2 regions of the Streptomyces thermoalcalitolerans genome follow, and region 2 is predicted to be linked to the other one. Evidence: riboswitches for the same ligand, from Rfam matches in the RefSeq annotation. Region 2 holds a riboswitch; the other holds the start of a gene.
What was found. Region 2 has a riboswitch for glycine ahead of gcvP (aminomethyl-transferring glycine dehydrogenase). Riboswitches for the same ligand answer to the same signal wherever they lie in the genome.
Positions count from the first base shown of each region.

Region 1: linked by a shared signal. The riboswitch ahead of gcvT (glycine cleavage system aminomethyltransferase GcvT) and the one ahead of gcvP (aminomethyl-transferring glycine dehydrogenase) in region 2 are both predicted to bind glycine.

Region 1 covers NZ_BAAAHG010000019.1:24,838-33,851, reverse strand. The annotation lists gene ABD224_RS13755 (enhanced serine sensitivity protein SseB) at 201-974, opposite strand; gene ABD224_RS13750 (AAA family ATPase) at 979-1,692, opposite strand; glycine riboswitch at 1,864-1,961, shown strand; glycine riboswitch at 1,962-2,075, shown strand; gene gcvT (glycine cleavage system aminomethyltransferase GcvT) at 2,118-3,245, shown strand; gene gcvH (glycine cleavage system protein GcvH) at 3,358-3,735, shown strand; gene glyA (serine hydroxymethyltransferase) at 3,753-5,027, shown strand; gene ABD224_RS13730 (L-serine ammonia-lyase) at 5,122-6,489, shown strand; gene ABD224_RS13725 (phosphatidylinositol-specific phospholipase C domain-containing protein) at 6,879-7,910, shown strand; gene ABD224_RS13720 (GH25 family lysozyme) at 8,030-8,587, shown strand; gene ABD224_RS13715 (NADPH-dependent F420 reductase) at 8,639-9,014, opposite strand, start outside.
Region 2 covers NZ_BAAAHG010000057.1:8,154-17,167, forward strand. The annotation lists gene ABD224_RS24610 (MerR family transcriptional regulator) at 42-683, shown strand; gene ABD224_RS24615 (DNA polymerase IV) at 801-2,231, shown strand; gene ABD224_RS24620 (PRC-barrel domain-containing protein) at 2,245-2,631, opposite strand; glycine riboswitch at 2,745-2,839, shown strand; gene gcvP (aminomethyl-transferring glycine dehydrogenase) at 3,017-5,902, shown strand; gene ABD224_RS24630 (ABC transporter ATP-binding protein) at 6,011-7,102, opposite strand; gene ABD224_RS24635 (ABC transporter permease) at 7,164-8,009, opposite strand; gene ABD224_RS24640 (hypothetical protein) at 8,006-8,182, opposite strand; gene ABD224_RS24645 (TOBE domain-containing protein) at 8,292-8,690, opposite strand.

The DNA of each region.
Region 1 (9,014 bases), on a different contig from region 2:
GCGGGGAGCGCCGCGGGGCGAGGCAGCTCCCGCGTACCGGGGGGTACGCGGGCGGTGCGGCGGCACGACGAGGCGCCGTGCCGGGCGTCGCGAGCCGGTGAACCTTTTCGGTCGCAGCACTAGCTTAAGGCCGCCTGCGAACTCGGTACCCGTTGCCGTTTTTGCCACCGTGGGACGCTTGTGCCCATGCGGCGGTGTCCTCAGTGGTCGTGCCGGTAGAACGGCCGGATCTTTTCCCTCATCCAGTCGGTCACCGGGTCCTGGGCCACGTCCAGAAGGACCAGGTTGACCGGCCACCGGACCGGGGAGGCGGCCAGGGCACGGCCCAGGGCCTCCAGGGGGCGGGTCAGCAGGTCGCCCTCGAGGTGGGACAGCTCGACACCGATGAACATGACCGGGTCGGCCGTCTCGATGGCGGCCAGACAGCGCCGGGCGGTGCGGACCACGCCGATCGCCGCGAACTCGGCGGAGGCGGCGGAGAGGAAGTCCATCGGGTCGTCCTGCCAGTCGGGCTCGAAGAGGCGGACGCGGCCGCCGGTCTCCGGGCCGTCCAGCGGGGTGCGTCCCGCCCGGCACAGCTCGGCCACGGCCGGCGGCGGCAGCGGGACGCCGACCACGCCCTCCGGGTTGATGGCGATGCCGGCCTGCGGGGGCAGTCCGCGCGCGAACTCGACGGCGGGCGCGATGGTGTACGCCATGTGGGAGCCGACGACCTGACGGAACTGCTCCTCGGAGCTGAAGACCGGCACATACGCCTGGCCGTCGAGCTCCATCGCGGGCAGGTCGAGCGGACCGCTGTTCGGGCCCCCGCCATTGGGCAGGGGGACCCAGAGGAAGCTGCGGCTGAGGACCTCGATGATCCGGCCGACGGCCGACGGGACGCCGAGGGAGGCCGACAGCACCTCCTCCAGTTCGTTGCCGGGCCAACCGCCGTGCGGGTGGGGCTGGAGATGTGCCTGTGCCGGGAAATCCATCTACCTACCGCCTGCTGGAAACCACTGCTGTGACCGGAAGGTTATCCGGTACGGGAGCGAACTCGACCCGCCGCAGTGCCGCCGCGGCCTCGCGGTCCAGCAGGACCGCCGAGTCGCAGCCCCTCGGCAGCTCCCCCCGCCGCAGGACGCGCAGCAGACGGGCCGCCGCCCGGCAGTGACGCCGGAAGGCGTACGGGGAGACCCCCCGGCCGCGTTCCCGCTGGCCCGCCAGCGCGGTGCCGGGGGCGACGTCCAGCAGGATCAGGTGCAGGGCGGCGCCGCGGCGGCGGGCGGTACGGGCCAGCCAGGCGCGCACCCAGGGCTGGGTGCCGCAGTCGTGGACCACGACCGGGGCGCCGGAGCGCAGGGCGCCGCGCAGTCCGGCGTAGTGGGCGAGGCGGACCAGAGGGCGGTAGAGGACGTAGGGCAGGTACGGCGCCAGGCGGGCGTCCCAGCGGTCGCGGGTGTCCTGGGAGTCGATCCGCAGGCCCCCGCGCACCGCACGGCGCATCAGCGTGGACTTGCCGCCGCCGGGCAGGCCGGTCACCACGACCAGGTCGTACGGCCCGAAGCACAGCTCGTGCGGCCCGTTCTCTCCCCGCAGGTCCCGGACGGCGGCCCCGAGCCGCCGCGGCCGGACGGGAGCCGGCCCGGACAGCGGAAGGGGCAGCGCGGAGGACTGGGACGTCGCCTGTGGCCTGGGCCTGTTCACCGTCATCATCCTCCCCGGTTGGTCAGGAATGCACCTTCCCACCGAACGTAAAGAGAAGGTAATGGACGGTGTTCCGCGATTCCGTGTACGTACTGCCACGGGCCGGTCACAGGTACGGTCCTGCCGCGAACGCGCCGGTCGTGCAATGATGGGCGCCTCAACTGCATATCGGCCGTTTGAATCCGCGCGGGAGAGTCCCCGGCCGCGTTCGCCGGGGCGCCGAAGGAGCAAGTCCCTCCCTTGAATCTCTCAGGCCCCGTTACCGCGCGGGCGAGGCACATCTGAAAAGCGGGCCGCCGACGGCGGCCCCACCCAAGGTGCAAGCCGTGGCCGTCCGCCCGACGGCGGTCGCGGCGAACCTCTCAGGTTCCGATGACAGATGGGGAGGACAGCAGACCCGTCCTCGTCCTTTCTGTCCTGGAGACCGACCGATGAGCAGTACCGACGCCCCTCGACTCCGCCGTACCCCGCTCGACGCGCTGCACCGCTCGCTCGGCGCGACCATGACCGACTTCGCCGGCTGGGAGATGCCCCTGCGCTACGGCTCCGAGCGCGAGGAGCACCTCGCCGTGCGCACCAGGGCCGGTCTGTTCGACCTCTCCCACATGGGCGAGATCACCGTCACCGGACCGCAGGCCGCCGCGCTGCTGAACTACGCCCTGGTCGGCAACATCGCCACCGTGGGCCCGGGCCGTGCCCGCTACACCATGATCTGCCGGGCCGACGGCGGCATCCTGGACGACCTGATCGTCTACCGGACGGGCGAGAGCGAGTACCTGGTCGTCGCCAACGCCTCCAACGCCCAGGCGGTGCTCGACGCGCTCACCGAGCGGGCGGCCGGCTTCGACGCCGAGGTCCGTGACGACCGGGACGGCTACGCGCTGCTCGCCGTCCAGGGGCCCGAGGCCCTCGCCGTCCTCAAGCCCCTCACCGACGCCGACCTGGACGGACTGAAGTACTACGCCGTTCTGTCCGGCACCGTCGCGGGCGTCCCCGCGCTGATCGCCCGCACCGGGTACACCGGCGAGGACGGCTTCGAGCTGTTCGTGGCCCCGGGCGACGCGGAGCGGCTGTGGCAGGCGCTCACCGAGGCCGGCGCCCCGGCCGGTCTGGTGCCCTGCGGCCTGTCCTGCCGCGACACGCTGCGCCTGGAGGCGGGCATGCCGCTGTACGGCAACGAGCTGTCGACGGCGCTGACCCCGTTCGACGCGGGGTTCGGCCGGGTGGTCAAGTTCGACAAGGAGGGCGACTTCGTGGGCCGCGAGGCCCTGCTGGCCGCCGCCGAGCGGGTGGCCGCCGAGCCGTCCCGGGTGCTCGTCGGCCTGGTCGCCCAGGGCCGCCGGGTCCCGCGCGCCGGCTACGCGGTCGTCGCGGACGGAAAGGTGATCGGCGAGGTCACCTCCGGTGCCCCCTCCCCCACCCTGGGCAAGCCGATCGCGATGGCCTACGTCGACGCCGCGTACGCCACGCCGGGCACGACGGGTGTCGCGGTGGACATCCGGGGCAGTCACGAGCCGTACGAGGTGGTGGCGCTGCCCTTCTACAAGCGGCAGAAGTGACACCGGCGCGGCGGCCGGCCGGCCCCGGGGCGGGCCACGTCACCCCTGATCACAGGCACCTTTTCCCTTCCCTCAGCCATCAGCACCCCCCGCGTACAGGAGGAATCAGGCCATGAGCAACCCTGAGCAGCTGCGCTACAGCAAGGAGCACGAGTGGGTGTCGCCCGCCGAGGACGGCATCGCCACGGTCGGCATCACCGAGTTCGCGGCCAACGCGCTCGGCGACGTCGTCTACGCCCAGCTCCCGGAGGTCGGCTCCACGGTGACCGCGGGCGAGGCCTGCGGCGAGCTGGAGTCCACCAAGTCGGTGTCCGACCTGTACGCCCCGGTCAGCGGTGAGGTCACCGAGATCAACGAGGACGTGGTGAACGACCCGTCGCTGGTGAACTCGGCTCCGTTCGAGGGCGGCTGGCTGTTCAAGGTGCGCGTCACGAGCGAGCCGGACGACCTGCTCTCCGCCGACGAGTACGCCGCCCACACGGCCGGCTGAGAAACGGGACGACGCGCATGACCGAGCGGAAGACCGTTCTCGACACGCCCCTGCACGAGCTCGACCCGGACGTGGCCGCCGCGGTCGACGCCGAACTGCACCGCCAGCAGTCCACCCTCGAGATGATCGCCTCGGAGAACTTCGCCCCGGTGGCGGTCATGGAGGCCCAGGGCTCGGTCCTCACCAACAAGTACGCCGAGGGCTATCCGGGCCGCCGCTACTACGGCGGCTGCGAGCACGTCGACGTGGTCGAGCAGATCGCCATCGACCGCGTCAAGGCGCTGTTCGGCGCCGAGCACGCCAATGTGCAGCCGCACTCCGGTGCCCAGGCGAACGCGGCCGTGATGTTCTCGCTGCTCGAGCCGGGCGACAGGATCATGGGCCTGGACCTCGCGCACGGCGGGCACCTGACCCACGGCATGAGGATCAACTTCTCCGGCAGGCTCTACGAGGTCGTCGCCTACCACGTGGGCGAGGACGGCCTGGTCGACATGGCCGAGGTGGAGAGGCTGGCCAAGGAGTCCCGGCCGAAGCTGATCGTGGCCGGCTGGTCGGCCTATCCGCGGCAGCTGGACTTCGCCGCGTTCCGCCGGATCGCGGACGAGGTCGGCGCCTACCTCATGGTCGACATGGCGCACTTCGCCGGCCTGGTCGCCGCGGGTCTGCACCCGAACCCGGTGCCGCACGCGCATGTGGTCACCACCACCACCCACAAGACGCTGGGCGGCCCGCGCGGTGGGGTGATCCTGTCGACGGCCGAGCTGGCCAAGAAGATCAACTCCGCGGTCTTCCCCGGTCAGCAGGGCGGTCCGCTGGAGCATGTGATCGCCGCCAAGGCGGTGGCCTTCAAGATCGCGGCGAGCGAGGAGTTCAAGGAGCGCCAGCGCCGCACCCTGGAGGGCGCCCGCATCCTGGCCGAGCGTCTGGTGCGAGACGATGTGAAGGCGGCCGGCGTGGACGTGCTGACCGGCGGCACGGACGTGCACCTGGTCCTGGTGGACCTGCGCGACTCCGAGCTGGACGGCCGGCAGGCCGAGGACCGGCTCCACGGGATCGGGATCACGGTCAACCGCAACGCGATCCCGAACGACCCGCGTCCGCCGATGGTCACCTCGGGCCTCAGGATCGGCACGCCGGCCCTGGCGACCCGCGGCTTCACGGCCGAGGACTTCACCGAGGTGGCGGACGTGATCGCCGAGGCGCTGAAGCCGTCGTACGACGCCGATGCCCTCAAGGCCCGGGTGAAGGCCCTGGCCGACAAGCACCCGCTCTACCCGGGGCTGCACTCGTAAGCCCCCTTCCGGCGGCGCCGCGCGCGGAACCGGAGACCCCGCCCCGCGCGCGGCGCCCGCCCGCTTCTGCACCACCCCGCACTGAGGAGGCACCGTGGCCATCTCGGTCTTCGACCTGTTCTCGATCGGCATCGGCCCGTCCAGCTCCCACACGGTCGGCCCGATGCGGGCCGCCCGGATGTTCGCGCGCAGGCTGCGCAACGAGGGCCTGCTGGAGCGGACCGCCTCCGTCCGCACGGAGCTGTACGGCTCCCTCGGCGCCACCGGCCACGGCCACGGCACGCCCAAGGCGGTGCTGCTGGGCCTGGAGGGCGAGTCCCCGCGGACGGTGGACGTGGAGACGGCGGACGAGAGGGTCGAGAAGGTGAGGACCTCGGGCCGTCTGCGCCTTCTCGGCGAGCACGAGATCGCGTTCTCCTTCGACGACGACCTGGTCCTGCACCGCCGCAAAACGCTGCCCTATCACGCCAACGGCATGACCCTGTGGGCGTACGACGCCTCGGGCGCCGAGCTGCTGACCAGGACGTACTACTCGGTGGGCGGCGGCTTCATCGTGGACGAGGAGGCGGTGGGCGCGGACCGCATCAAGCTGGACGACACGGTGCTGAAGTACCCCTTCCGCACGGGCGACGAACTGCTGCGCCTGACGCGGGAGACGGGCCTGTCGATCTCGTCGCTGATGCTGGAGAACGAGCGGGCCTGGCGCACCGAGGAGGAGGTGCGCGAGGGCCTGCTGGAGATCTGGCGGGTGATGCGGGAGTGCGTCGCGCGGGGCATGAGCCGCGAGGGCATCCTGCCGGGCGGTCTGAAGGTGCGCCGCCGCGCGGCCGTCACCGCCCGCCAGCTGCGGGCCGAGGGCGACCCGGCGAGCCGCGCCATGGAGTGGATCACCCTCTACGCGATGGCGGTCAACGAGGAGAACGCGGCCGGCGGACGGGTGGTCACCGCCCCGACCAACGGCGCGGCCGGCATCATCCCGGCGGTCCTGCACTACTACATGAACTTCATCCCCGGCGCCGACGAGGACGGCGTGGTCCGCTTCCTGCTCGCCGCGGGAGCGATCGGCATGCTCTTCAAGGAGAACGCCTCCATCTCCGGCGCCGAGGTCGGCTGCCAGGGCGAGGTCGGCTCGGCCTGCTCGATGGCGGCGGGCGCCCTCGCCGAGGTCCTGGGCGGCACCCCCGAGCAGGTGGAGAACGCCGCCGAGATCGGCATGGAGCACAACCTCGGCCTCACCTGCGACCCCGTGGGCGGCCTCGTCCAGATCCCCTGCATCGAGCGCAACGGCATGGCCGCCGTCAAGGCCGTCACCGCCGCCCGCATGGCCCTGCGCGGCGACGGCAGCCACAAGGTCTCCCTGGACAAGGTCATCAAGACGATGAAGGAGACCGGCGCCGACATGTCCGTGAAGTACAAGGAGACGGCCCGGGGCGGACTGGCGGTCAACATCATCGAGTGCTGACCGGGCCTTCGGCAGGGCCCGCCCGGCCGCGGTGAGGAAACGGCGGCCGAGCGGCAGGCCCGGCCCGCAGCCCCGGCCCCGGCTCCGTGCGCGGGGCCGGGGTTCTTCTTGTGGACGGTCAAACCGTCCATGAGTCCATGGACGACCAGTCCGTGGCCGGTCCGGTCCGTCCCTGCCCTGTCGGCCGTCATGCACGGAAGGGCCACCCCCTGCCCTCCTGCCACCATGGGCCGCCGAGGCCGCCGACGGTCCCGTGACGCCGGAGGCTGCTGCTGACACTGTGTCATACCTCTCTCTGTGCGGCCCTTGTTCCTTGAGGGACTACCGTTCGGTAACCCTTCTCTCCTACGCTGCCGCTCAACTCAGCGACAGCAAAGGGGAGTTGTTGTATGGGCAGGGCAAGACGTGCGGCGGCGCTGCTGGGTGCCGCCGCATTGCTGTGGGTGCTGCCGGGCCACGCCGGGGCGGCATCGCCGAAGTTCTCCGAGACGACGTCGATCGGGGTGCACAACGCGTACGAGAAGTCGACCTACGCCTACTTCGCGCAGGCGCTGGACTCCGGCGCCTCACTGCTCGAGATCGACATCTACACCGATCCCCTGACCCGGCGCTGGCGGGTCAGCCACAGCAACCCGCTGGGCAACGACAACAACTGCGAGGCCGCGAAGACGCCCGGCGAGCTGTACAGCAAGGGCCGCAACCAGGACTTCGGCAGCTGCCTGGACAACATCGCCGCCTGGCACCAGCTGCACCCGGACCACCGGCCGATCGTCTTCAAGGTGGAGATGAAGAACGGCTTCAACAACACCATCGGCATGGGGCCCGACGAGTTCGACACGCTGGTGCGGCAGAAGCTCGGCGACATGGTCTACAAGCCCTCCGACCTGCTGGGCGGCACATATCCGACACTGGACGCGGCTGCGAAGGCCGGGGCCTGGCCGTCCCGGGACGAGCTGACCGGCAAGGTCATCTTCGAGCTGATCCCGGGCACGCTGGAGCAGGCCAACCCCTTCGACCACTACTGGACCGACCAGGAGTACGGCGACCATCTGCGCGATCTGTACGCCGCCGGGAACATCGCCACGGCCCAGGCCTTCCCCGCCGTCCTCGGCGCGGCGGCCGGCGACCCGCGCACCAGCCGCTACGACGCCTCGATCCGCCCCTGGTTCGTGTTCTTCGACGGGGACGCGGCGACCTACGTCAACAAGGGCTACGACACGTCCTTCTACGCGGCGAACCACTACATCCTGATCGCCACGGGGGCGGCCGGTGTCTCACCGCCGATCTCCTCGACCAACCCCACGGACGCGGAGGTGGCCGCCCGGCTGTCCCTCCTGGCCCAGAAGCACGCCAGCATCATCACCTCGGACTGGTCGGCGAAATCGCCCGCCGTCCTGGGCTCGGTGGTCGACCGGGGCTGACGCCCGACGAGGGACAGGGACTGATATTCGAACCTCCCGAAAGGGTCGTACAGGGGAAGGGCGGGGCAGAACCCTACCGACTACTCCTTCCCCCCACAGCTCTTCAGGGAGTACACCCCATGCTGCACGGCATCGATGTGAGCGCCTATCAGTCCTCCACCTACAGCACGAGCGGCCTCTCCTTCGTCTTCATCAAGGCGACGGAGGGCCGCTCGTACGTCAACCCCAAGCTCAACGCCCAGACCAAGCACGGACGCGACGCCGGTCTGGTCGTCGGCTTCTACCACTTCCTGTGGCCGGGCAACATCACGGCCCAGGCGGAGTACTTCGTCTCCCACGCCCCGGAGAAGGCGGGCGACATCCTCGCCGTCGACTGGGAGACGACAGGCGAGGGCACCCACGCCAGCAACGCGGAGAAGGACCAGTTCATCCGCAAGGTCAAGGCCCTCCGCCCCAACAACCGGGTGATCCTCTACGCCAACCGCCACTTCTGGCTCACCATCGACACCACCTCCTACGCGGGCGACGGCCTGTGGATCGCGGACTACGTCACCGCCGGACACCCCCGCATCAAGGCCAAGTGGCTCTTCCACCAGTACACCGACAATCCGCTCGACAAGAACGTGGCGAACTTCAGCAGCAAGGCGGCGCTCAAGGCCTGGGCGACGGGCTCCTGAACCCGAGGTCAGGAGCCCACAGTCAGGGTCAGGGGCCCGTGGTCCGTGCGTCTATCCCCGGAAGTCCGCCGGGCGTTCGGGAGACGCCTCCCCCAGGGCCTTGACGACGGCGTCGACGCCTCCGCGCATCCCGTACACCGGAGTGCCGGGCTGCTGACGCCAGGAGTCGTCGATGCCGCCGGCGTCCACCGCGTCGAAGCCGATCTCGTCGATGAGCCGCCTGACCTTCGCCTTGGCCGCCTGGTCGTCCCCGGCCACCGGGAGCGCCATGCGTCCGGGGTCGCCGGCCGGGCGAGGGCGTTCGAGGAGGTCCCGGGCGTAGGTGCCGTTGAACGCCTTGACCACCGGGTGGCCGATCTGCCGCTCGGTCCAGCGGCTCTCGGTGAGCCCCTCGTCCTCGATCGCCGCGATCCTGCCGTCCCGCTCC
Region 2 (9,014 bases):
CTGCCTACCGTCGAGGAGGCAGGTCGAGGACGGAGGTCGGCGTGAGAAGCAGCGGCGACAGTACGGCGGGGAGTGTCCCCGGGCGCGGTGTCCGGGGAAGTTACTCCTACCAGGGCAGCGCGACCGATCTTGCTCCGCTGCGCCCGGCGGCCGTGCCGAGCAGCAAAGAGGCGGCATCCATGGCGTCCGAGCAGATCGGCTACCGCGGTCCGACGGCCTGTGCCGCCGCCGGCATCACCTACCGGCAGCTGGACTACTGGGCGCGCACCGGTCTGGTCGAGCCGAGCGTGCGGCCCGCCTACGGTTCCGGTACGCAGCGCCTGTACAGCTTCCGTGACGTCGTCGTCCTGAAGATCGTCAAGCGCTTCCTCGACACCGGCGTCTCACTGCAGAACATCCGCACAGCCGTCCAGCACCTGCGGGAGCGCGGCTTTAGGGATCTGGAGCGGATGACGCTGATGAGCGACGGCGCCACGGTGTACGAGTGCACGTCGCCCGACGAGGTGCACGCCCTCCTCCAGGGAGGCCAGGGGATCTTCGGCATCGCGGTCGGCGTGGTGTGGCGCGATGTGGAGAACGCGCTGTCGCAGCTGCACGGTGAGCGCATCGACACCGGGGAGACCCTGGTGGGGCACAACCCCCACGACGAGCTCGCCGCCCGGCGCCGCAACCGGGCGGTCTGACCGGTTCTGATCAGCCCGCGGGCCGGCGCCCGGCCCGCGGGGCACGGCTCCGCGGCCGCGCAAGGGCCCTGTGGCCCGTATGGCCCGCTGTCAGCGGTGTGGTACAGCATCGTGGGTGTGAGAACCGCGCCCACGATCCTGCATCTCGACATGGATGCCTTCTTCGCGTCGGTGGAGCAGGCGTCCAAGCCGAGTCTGCGCGGGAAGGCCGTCATCGTGGGCGGGCTCGGACCGCGCGGGGTGGTGGCCACCGCGTCGTACGAGGCGCGGGCCTTCGGTGTCCACTCGGCGATGCCGATGGCCCAGGCACGGCGGCTGGCGCCGAACGCCGCGTACCTGGTGCCGCGCTTCGCCTTCTACCGGTCCGTCAGCGAGCAGGTGACGGGCCTGCTGCGGGCCCTGTCGCCCCTGGTGGAGCCGCTGAGCCTGGACGAGGCGTTCGTGGACCTGGAGGCCGGGGGAGCCGCCTGGGACGCGGAGTCGGCCCGGCGGGTGGGGGTCAAGCTGCGCGCCGACATCCGGGCCGTCACGGGGCTGACCGGCTCCGTGGGGCTGGCCGCCTCCAAGATGCTCGCCAAGATCGCCTCCGAGAAGGCCAAGCCCGACGGGCTGGTGCTCATCGAGCCCGGCACGGAGCGGGCCCTGCTCGGCCCCATGCCCGTGCGGACCCTGCCGGGCGTCGGACCGGCCACGAACGACCAGCTGCGGCGCGCCGGGATCCACACCGTCGCCGAACTCGCCGAAGCGGGTGAGGACGAGCTGGTACGGCTGCTCGGCAAGGCGCACGGCCACGCGCTGTACGCCATGGCGCTGGCCCGCGACGAGCGGCCCGTCGTCGCCGAGCGCGAGACCAAGTCGGTGTCGGTCGAGGACACCTACGACGTGGACATCCACGACCGCCTCCGGGTGGGCCTGGAGGTGCAGCGGCTCGCCGACCGGTGCGTACGGCGGCTGCGCGCGGCCGGGCTGTCGGGGCGCACCATCGTGCTGAAGGTGCGCCGCTACGACTTCTCCACCCTGACCCGGTCCGAGACCCTGCGGGGCCCCACGGACGACCCCGCGGTGGTGCGGGAGACCGCCGCCCGGCTGCTGGCCTCCGTGGACACCACGGGCGGCGTACGGCTGCTCGGCGTGGGCGTGTCCGGGCTCGCCGACTACACCCAGGAGGACCTGTTCGCCCAGGCGGCGAGCGCGGAGGCCGGGAACCCGGCCGAGGAGGCGGAGCAGGAGCCGGCCGCGGACCGGGCGGCCCCCGCCGAGCGGCGCTGGCTCGCGGGCCACGACGTACGGCACGCCGAGTACGGCCACGGCTGGGTCCAGGGCAGCGGCCTGGGCCGCGTCACCGTCCGCTTCGAGACCCCCGGCTCCCCGCCGGGCCGGGTCCGCACCTTCTTCGTCGACGACCCGGACCTGGAACCGGCGGATCCCCTCCCTCTGGTGCCTCTGGCGTGCCCCGCATCCGCCGGACCCGAGGACACGGAGCTGCCGGGGCCGGGGGACCGGGCGGGGGAGCGCGTGCCGTCGGAGAGCGCCGCCGAAGGGGGCTGACGCCGTTCGGGTGTCAGGCGGTCTCGTCCGGGCCCGAGCCGGAGCCCGCGAGATCGCCGGTGTCGCGGTCCGGGAGGGCGGAGGGGGACGCGGCGTCCAGGCCGTAGTGGTGGTAGAGCTGCAGTTCCTGCTCGGGGGAGAGATGACGGCCCACGCCGAAGTCGGGGGCCTCCTTGATCAGGGAGCGGTCGAAGGGGACCCGCAGAGTGCCCTCCACCAGCTCGCTCGGCCCCAGGGGCACGAAGGCGTCCCGGGAGAACAGGCCGGTGCGTATGGCCGCCCACTCCGGTACACCGGTCGCGTCGTCGAGGTAGACCTCGTCCACCGTGCCGATCTTGTGGCCATTGCGGTCGAACGCCTTGCGGCCGATCAGGTTGCGCGGATCGATCTCGGTCTGCACGGGCCCTCCAGATGGTCGCAAATCATTCGTAGGCACTACAAAAGAGCACAATCGGCAGGACGGCCACTCGAAGACCCCGCCAGCCGTCCCGCTGGTACGCTGGCAGAGGCCGCTGACCCCGTGCGGGAGAGCTCTCCGGAACCACCGGAGGCGCCGAAGGAGCAAATCCTCCCCGGAATCTCTCAGGCCCCCGTACCGCACGGACGAGGTCACTCTGGAAAGCAGGGCGGGTGTCGACGGTGTCCGCTCTCACCGACGGTGAAAACCGGGAGCCCCCTGGGCGGCCCGGTGAAACTCTCAGGTCGAGATGACAGAGGGGGAGGCCGTCGGGACACCCGTGCCGTGGTGTCCCTCGAAGGTCGTATCAGACCAGGAGGCCTCCGCAATGACCGCCCAGCGCATTCCGCTCTCCGAGCTCGAACAGGGCATCCCCTTCGAACAGCGCCACATCGGGGCCGACCAGGAGGCGCGGGCCAAGATGCTCGCGCAGGTCGGCTACGGCTCGCTCGACGAGCTCATGGCCGCCGCGGTACCCGATGCCATCAAGAGCACCGACGCACTCGACCTGCCGGGTGCCCGCACCGAGGCCGAGGTCCTGGCCGAGCTGCGCTCGCTGGCCGGCCGCAACCAGGTCCTCGACTCGATGATCGGACTCGGCTACTACGGCACCTTCACCCCGCCGGTCATCCTGCGCAACGTCATGGAGAACCCGGCCTGGTACACCGCCTACACCCCCTACCAGCCGGAGATCTCCCAGGGCCGCCTCGAGGCGCTGCTGAACTTCCAGACCATGGTCGCCGACCTCACCGGCCTGCCGACCTCCGGCGCCTCCCTGCTCGACGAGGGCACCGCCGCGGCCGAGGCCATGGCGCTGTCCCGGCGCATGGGCAAGAACAAGAAGGGCCTGTTCCTGGTCGACGCGGACGCGTTGCCGCAGACCATCGCCGTCCTCCGGACCCGCGCCGAACCCACCGGCGTCGAGGTCGTCGTCGCCGACCTGAGCGAGGGCATCCCGGCGGACATCGCCGCACGCGAGATCAACGGCGTGCTCCTGCAGTACCCGGGCGCCTCCGGTGCCGTACGCGACCTGAAGCCCGTCATCGACCAGGCGCACGAACTGGGCGCCCTGGTCACCGTCGCCGCCGACCTGCTCGCCCTGACGCTGCTGAAGTCGCCGGGCGAGCTGGGCGCGGACATCGCGGTCGGCACCACCCAGCGCTTCGGTGTGCCGATGGGCTTCGGCGGCCCGCACGCCGGCTACATGGCGGTGCGCGAGAAGTTCGCCCGCAGCCTGCCCGGCCGCCTGGTCGGCGTCTCCGTCGACGCCGACGGCAACCAGGCCTACCGCCTCGCCCTGCAGACCCGTGAGCAGCACATCCGCCGCGAGAAGGCCACCAGCAACATCTGCACCGCCCAGGTGCTGCTCGCCGTCATGGCCGGCATGTACGCCGTCTACCACGGCCCCGAGGGCCTGAGGAACATCGCCCGGCGCACCCACCGCTACGCCACGATCCTGGCCGAGGGACTCAAGGCCGGCGGTGTCGAACTCGTCCACGACGCCTACTTCGACACCCTGACCGTCAGGGCCGAGGGGCGGGCCGCCGAGATCGTCGCCGCCGCGCGCGAGGGCGGCGTCAACCTGCGCCTCGTCGACGCCGACCACGTCTCCCTCGCCTGCGACGAGACCACCCGGCGGAAGCACCTGCACACCGTGTGGGCCGCCTTCGGCGTCGAGGGCGACATCGAGGCGCTGGACGCCGAGGCCGAGGACGCCCTGCCCGAGGCCCTGCTGCGCACCGACACCTACCTCACCCACCCCGTCTTCCACCGGTACCGCTCCGAGACCGCGATGCTGCGCTATCTGCGCCGGCTCGCCGACCGCGACTACGCGCTCGACCGCGGCATGATCCCGTTGGGCTCCTGCACCATGAAGCTCAACGCGACCACGGAGATGGAGCCGATCACCTGGCCGGAGTTCGGCGGACTGCACCCCTTCGCGCCCGTGGAGCAGGCGCAGGGCTACCTCACGCTCATCCGGGAGCTGGAGGAACGTCTCGCCGAGGTCACCGGCTACGACAAGGTCTCCCTCCAGCCGAACGCCGGCTCCCAGGGCGAGCTGGCCGGCCTGCTCGCCGTGCGCGCCTACCACCGTGCCAACGGCGACGACCAGCGCACGGTCTGCCTCATCCCGTCCTCCGCGCACGGCACCAACGCCGCCAGCGCCGCGATGGCCGGCATGAAGGTCGTCGTCGTCAGGACCGCCGAGAACGGCGAGATCGACGTCGAGGACCTGCGGGCGAAGATCGAGCAGTACCGCGACCAGCTCGCGGTGCTGATGATCACCTACCCGTCCACGCACGGCGTGTTCGAGGAACACGTCGCCGACATCTGCGCGCAGGTCCACGAGGCCGGCGGTCAGGTGTACGTCGACGGCGCCAACCTCAACGCCCTGGTCGGCCTCGCCAAGCCGGGCCACTTCGGCGGCGACGTCTCCCACCTGAACCTGCACAAGACGTTCTGCATCCCGCACGGCGGCGGCGGGCCGGGCGTCGGCCCGGTGGCCGTGCGCGCCCACCTGGCGCCGTACCTGCCCAACCACCCGCTGCAGCCCGAGGCCGGTCCCGGGACCGGGGTCGGCCCGGTCTCGGCCGCACCGTGGGGCTCGGCGGGCATCCTGCCCATCTCCTGGGCCTACCTGCGCCTGATGGGCGGCGAGGGACTCAAGCGGGCCACCCAGATGGCCGTGCTGTCCGCCAACTACATCGCCAAGCGTCTCGAGCCGCACTACCCGGTGCTCTACACCGGCCCCGGCGGCCTGGTCGCACACGAGTGCATCATCGACCTGCGGCCGCTGACCAAGGCGACCGGTGTGACCGTGGACGACGTCGCCAAGCGGCTGATCGACTACGGCTTCCACGCGCCGACGATGTCCTTCCCGGTGGCCGGCACGCTCATGATCGAGCCTACCGAGTCCGAGGACCTGGCCGAGCTGGACCGGTTCTGCGAGGCGATGATCGCGATTCGCGCCGAGATCGAGAAGGTCGCCTCCGGTGCGTGGCCCGCGGACGACAACCCGCTGCGGAACGCCCCGCACACCGCCTCCGCGATCAGCGGCCCGTGGGAGCACCCCTACAGCCGTGAGGAGGCCGTCTTCCCGGCCGGTGTCCCGGCCGCCGACAAGTACTGGCCGCCGGTGCGCCGTATCGACCAGGCCTACGGCGACCGGAACCTGGTCTGCTCCTGCCCGCCGCTGGAGGCGTACGAGAGCTGAGCGGACCGAGCGACTGAGCGGACCGAGCGGCGCACGTGATGTGCGTAGGGGCCTGTTCCCGGCCTTTCCGGACCGGGAACAGGCCCCGCGCCCTGCGACGGGGGCGGGTCAGGCCGGATAGGCGTGCGTCTGGGCCGCCTTGACGGCCGCCCAGACCACCGCCCCGGGGTGCAGGCCGAGTTCGGCGGCGGCGACCGCGGTCAGATCGGCGGTGAGGCGGAGCGGGCCGGTGAGGTCCACGCGGATCTGGTCGCCGTGGGCCTCCAGACCGGCGACCTCGCAGCGCCACAGATTGCGTGCGCTGGAGCCGGCGGGGCGATCCCGGTGGAGGGTGACCGCACTCGGCGGGAAGGCCACGAACACGGGCCCGGACAGGTCCTCGGTGGTGGTGAGGGCGGGGCCGTCCGCCAGCCGGACGGTGTGCCCGGCGGCTTGGCCGCGGTAGAGGTTCAGGCCGACCAGCCGGGCGATGTAGTCCGTGCGCGGGCGGCGGGCGATGCCGGACGGGGTGCCCTCCTGGACGACCCGGCCGTGCTCGACGACGACCAGCCGGTCGGCCAGCACCATCGCGTCCAGCGGGTCGTGGGTGACCAGGACGGCCACGGCCTCGAACTCGGCGAGGTGCCGCCTCAGCTGCGCGCGGACCTCCAGGCGGGTGCGGGCGTCGAGCGCGGCGAGCGGCTCGTCGAGGAGCAGCAGCCGGGGCCGGACGGCCAGGGCGCGGGCGAGGGCCACACGCTGGGCCTGGCCGCCGGACAGACGGCGGGGCTTGACACCGGCGTGGCCGCTCAGGCCCATGCGGGCCAGCCACTCGGCGGCCTGTGCGCGGGCCTCGGTCCTGCTCGCACCCCGGCAGCGCGGTCCGAACGCCACGTTGTCCAGGGCGGACAGATGCGGGAAGAGCAGGTAGTCCTGGAAGACGACCCCGACCGGCCGTGCCTCGGGCGGTGTACGGTCCAGGGCGGCACCGTCCAGGCGCAGATGTCCGCCGGTGAGCGGGACCAGGCCGGCGAGCGCGCGCAGGGCCGTGGTCTTGCCGGCGCCGTTCGGGCCGAGCAGCGCGACGACCTCCCCGGGAGCGACGGTCAGGGACACGTCGAGGCGGAAGGTGCCGCGGTCGACGACGAGCCGGGCGTCCAGACCCCGGCCGGGCAGGTCCTGTGCGCGGGCGCCGGCCGGCGTCTCGTCGAGGTCGGTCATGAGGCGGTCGTCCTGGATCGTCCTGGATACGGGGCGGAGTGGGACCGGGGCGGAGCCGTGGTCATGTGGAGGGTGTCATCCAACGGTCCCGCAGAGCGGCCAGCACCGCGATCGACACCGTCAGCAGCACCAGGCTCAGGACGATCGCGGCGTCCGGGTCGTTCTGCAGGGCCAGGTAGACCGCCAGCGGCATGGTCTGCGTACGGCCGGGGAAGTTGCCCGCGAACGTGATCGTCGCACCGAACTCGCCGAGCGCCCGCGCCCAGGCGAGCACGGCACCGGCGGCGATGCCGGGTGCGATCAGCGGCAGGGTGACCCGGCGGAACGCGGTGAAACGGGAGGCACCCAGCGTGGCGGCCGCCTCCTCGTAGCGCGGGTCGGCGGCCCGCAGCGTGCCCTCGACGGAGATGACGAGGAACGGCATGGCCACGAACGCCTCCGCGACCACCACCGCGGCGGTGGTGAACGGCAGTGTGATCCCGAACCAGGCGTCCAGCCACTGTCCGATCACACCGCCCCGGCCCAGCGCCAGCAGCAGGGCCACACCGCCCACCACCGGAGGCAGCACGAGCGGCAGGGTCACCAGGGCCCGGACGAGCCGGCGCCCGGGGAAGTCCGTACGGGCCAGCAGCCAGGCCAGCGGGACGCCGAGCACCAGGCTCACGGCGGTGGCCGCGGTGGCGCTGACCAGGGACAGCCGGAGGGCCTGCCACACCTCGGCGCCGGTGAGCTGCTCCGGCAGGGTGCGCCAGGGGGCCCGGATCAGCAGGGCGAGCAGCGGCAGCAGCAGGAAGGCCAGGCCCACCAGGGCCGGGAGCATCAGCGGCAGGGGTACGCCTCGGCGAAGGCGCCCGCGCCGTGATCCGTTCTCCGGGGGCACGGCACGGGGCCGGTCCAGTTCGGTCATGGTGTCAGGAAACCCGACCGGGCCGGCGTCCTCGGGCCCTCGGGGGACCGTCCGACGTCCTGCTCGCAGGAGACGGCGGTGGGCTTCGGGCCGCTCACGGCGAGCGCCCTCTGCGCGGCGCCCACGCCGGCCGCCCGCGGCGTCCTGGCACGGCGTGCGGAACGGGTCGTCATGCTCGTGATGATACTGCCGCATCTGCCAGGTGTAAGGGCCTGGTCGTGCCGCATAAGTCAGGCAAGGCGCCTTATGGTGCTGGCATGTGCGAGGGACTGGAACAGCCGGTCAGGTCCGGTCGATGTGGACGTTCGTCGCCTTCACACGGGCAGTGGCCTCCATGCCGACCTCCAGGCCCAGTTCCTCCACGGCCTCCCGGGTCAGCAGCGAGACCAGGCGGTGCGGACCGGCCTGGATCTCGACCTGGGCCGCGACGTCGCCGAGCTTGATGGCGGTCACGATTCCGGGGAAGGCGTTGCGGGCCGAGGTGTACGAGGAGGTCTCCTCGTCGCCGTCCCCGGTCCTGGCGAGTTCGACACAGAGGGCGGCGAGGTCCCGCCCGTCGATGAGCCGTCGTCCGCTGTCGTCGCGATGAGTGGCCACCCGGCCGGCGTCCGCCCAGCGGCGCGCGGTGTCCGGGCTGACGCCGAGCAGCCGGGCCGCCTGTCCGATCGTGTAGGACTGCATGCCGGTCACGATAGGGCCGTGCAGGGCGCACGGTGATCCGGGGCGGCCGTCGGTGGGGGTGGGCGGCTCGGCAGATGCGCAGGGGAGGGGCGCCGGCACGGTCCGGCCCGGCCCTGCGCGGCGCCGTGCGGGCGGACCGGAGGGACACCTGGCCCCGGCCGGACCCGATGGACCCGACGGCACCACCTGTCCTCTCAGGACGCCGAGGAGGCACCGGCCGTGCGGTCGGCCGGTACCTCACCGAGGGCGGCGCGGTGCCGGCCGGTTCGCCCACCGTCTGCCGTACGGGATCCTCCGGCGGTTCGCCGGAACCGCCCGGGATCC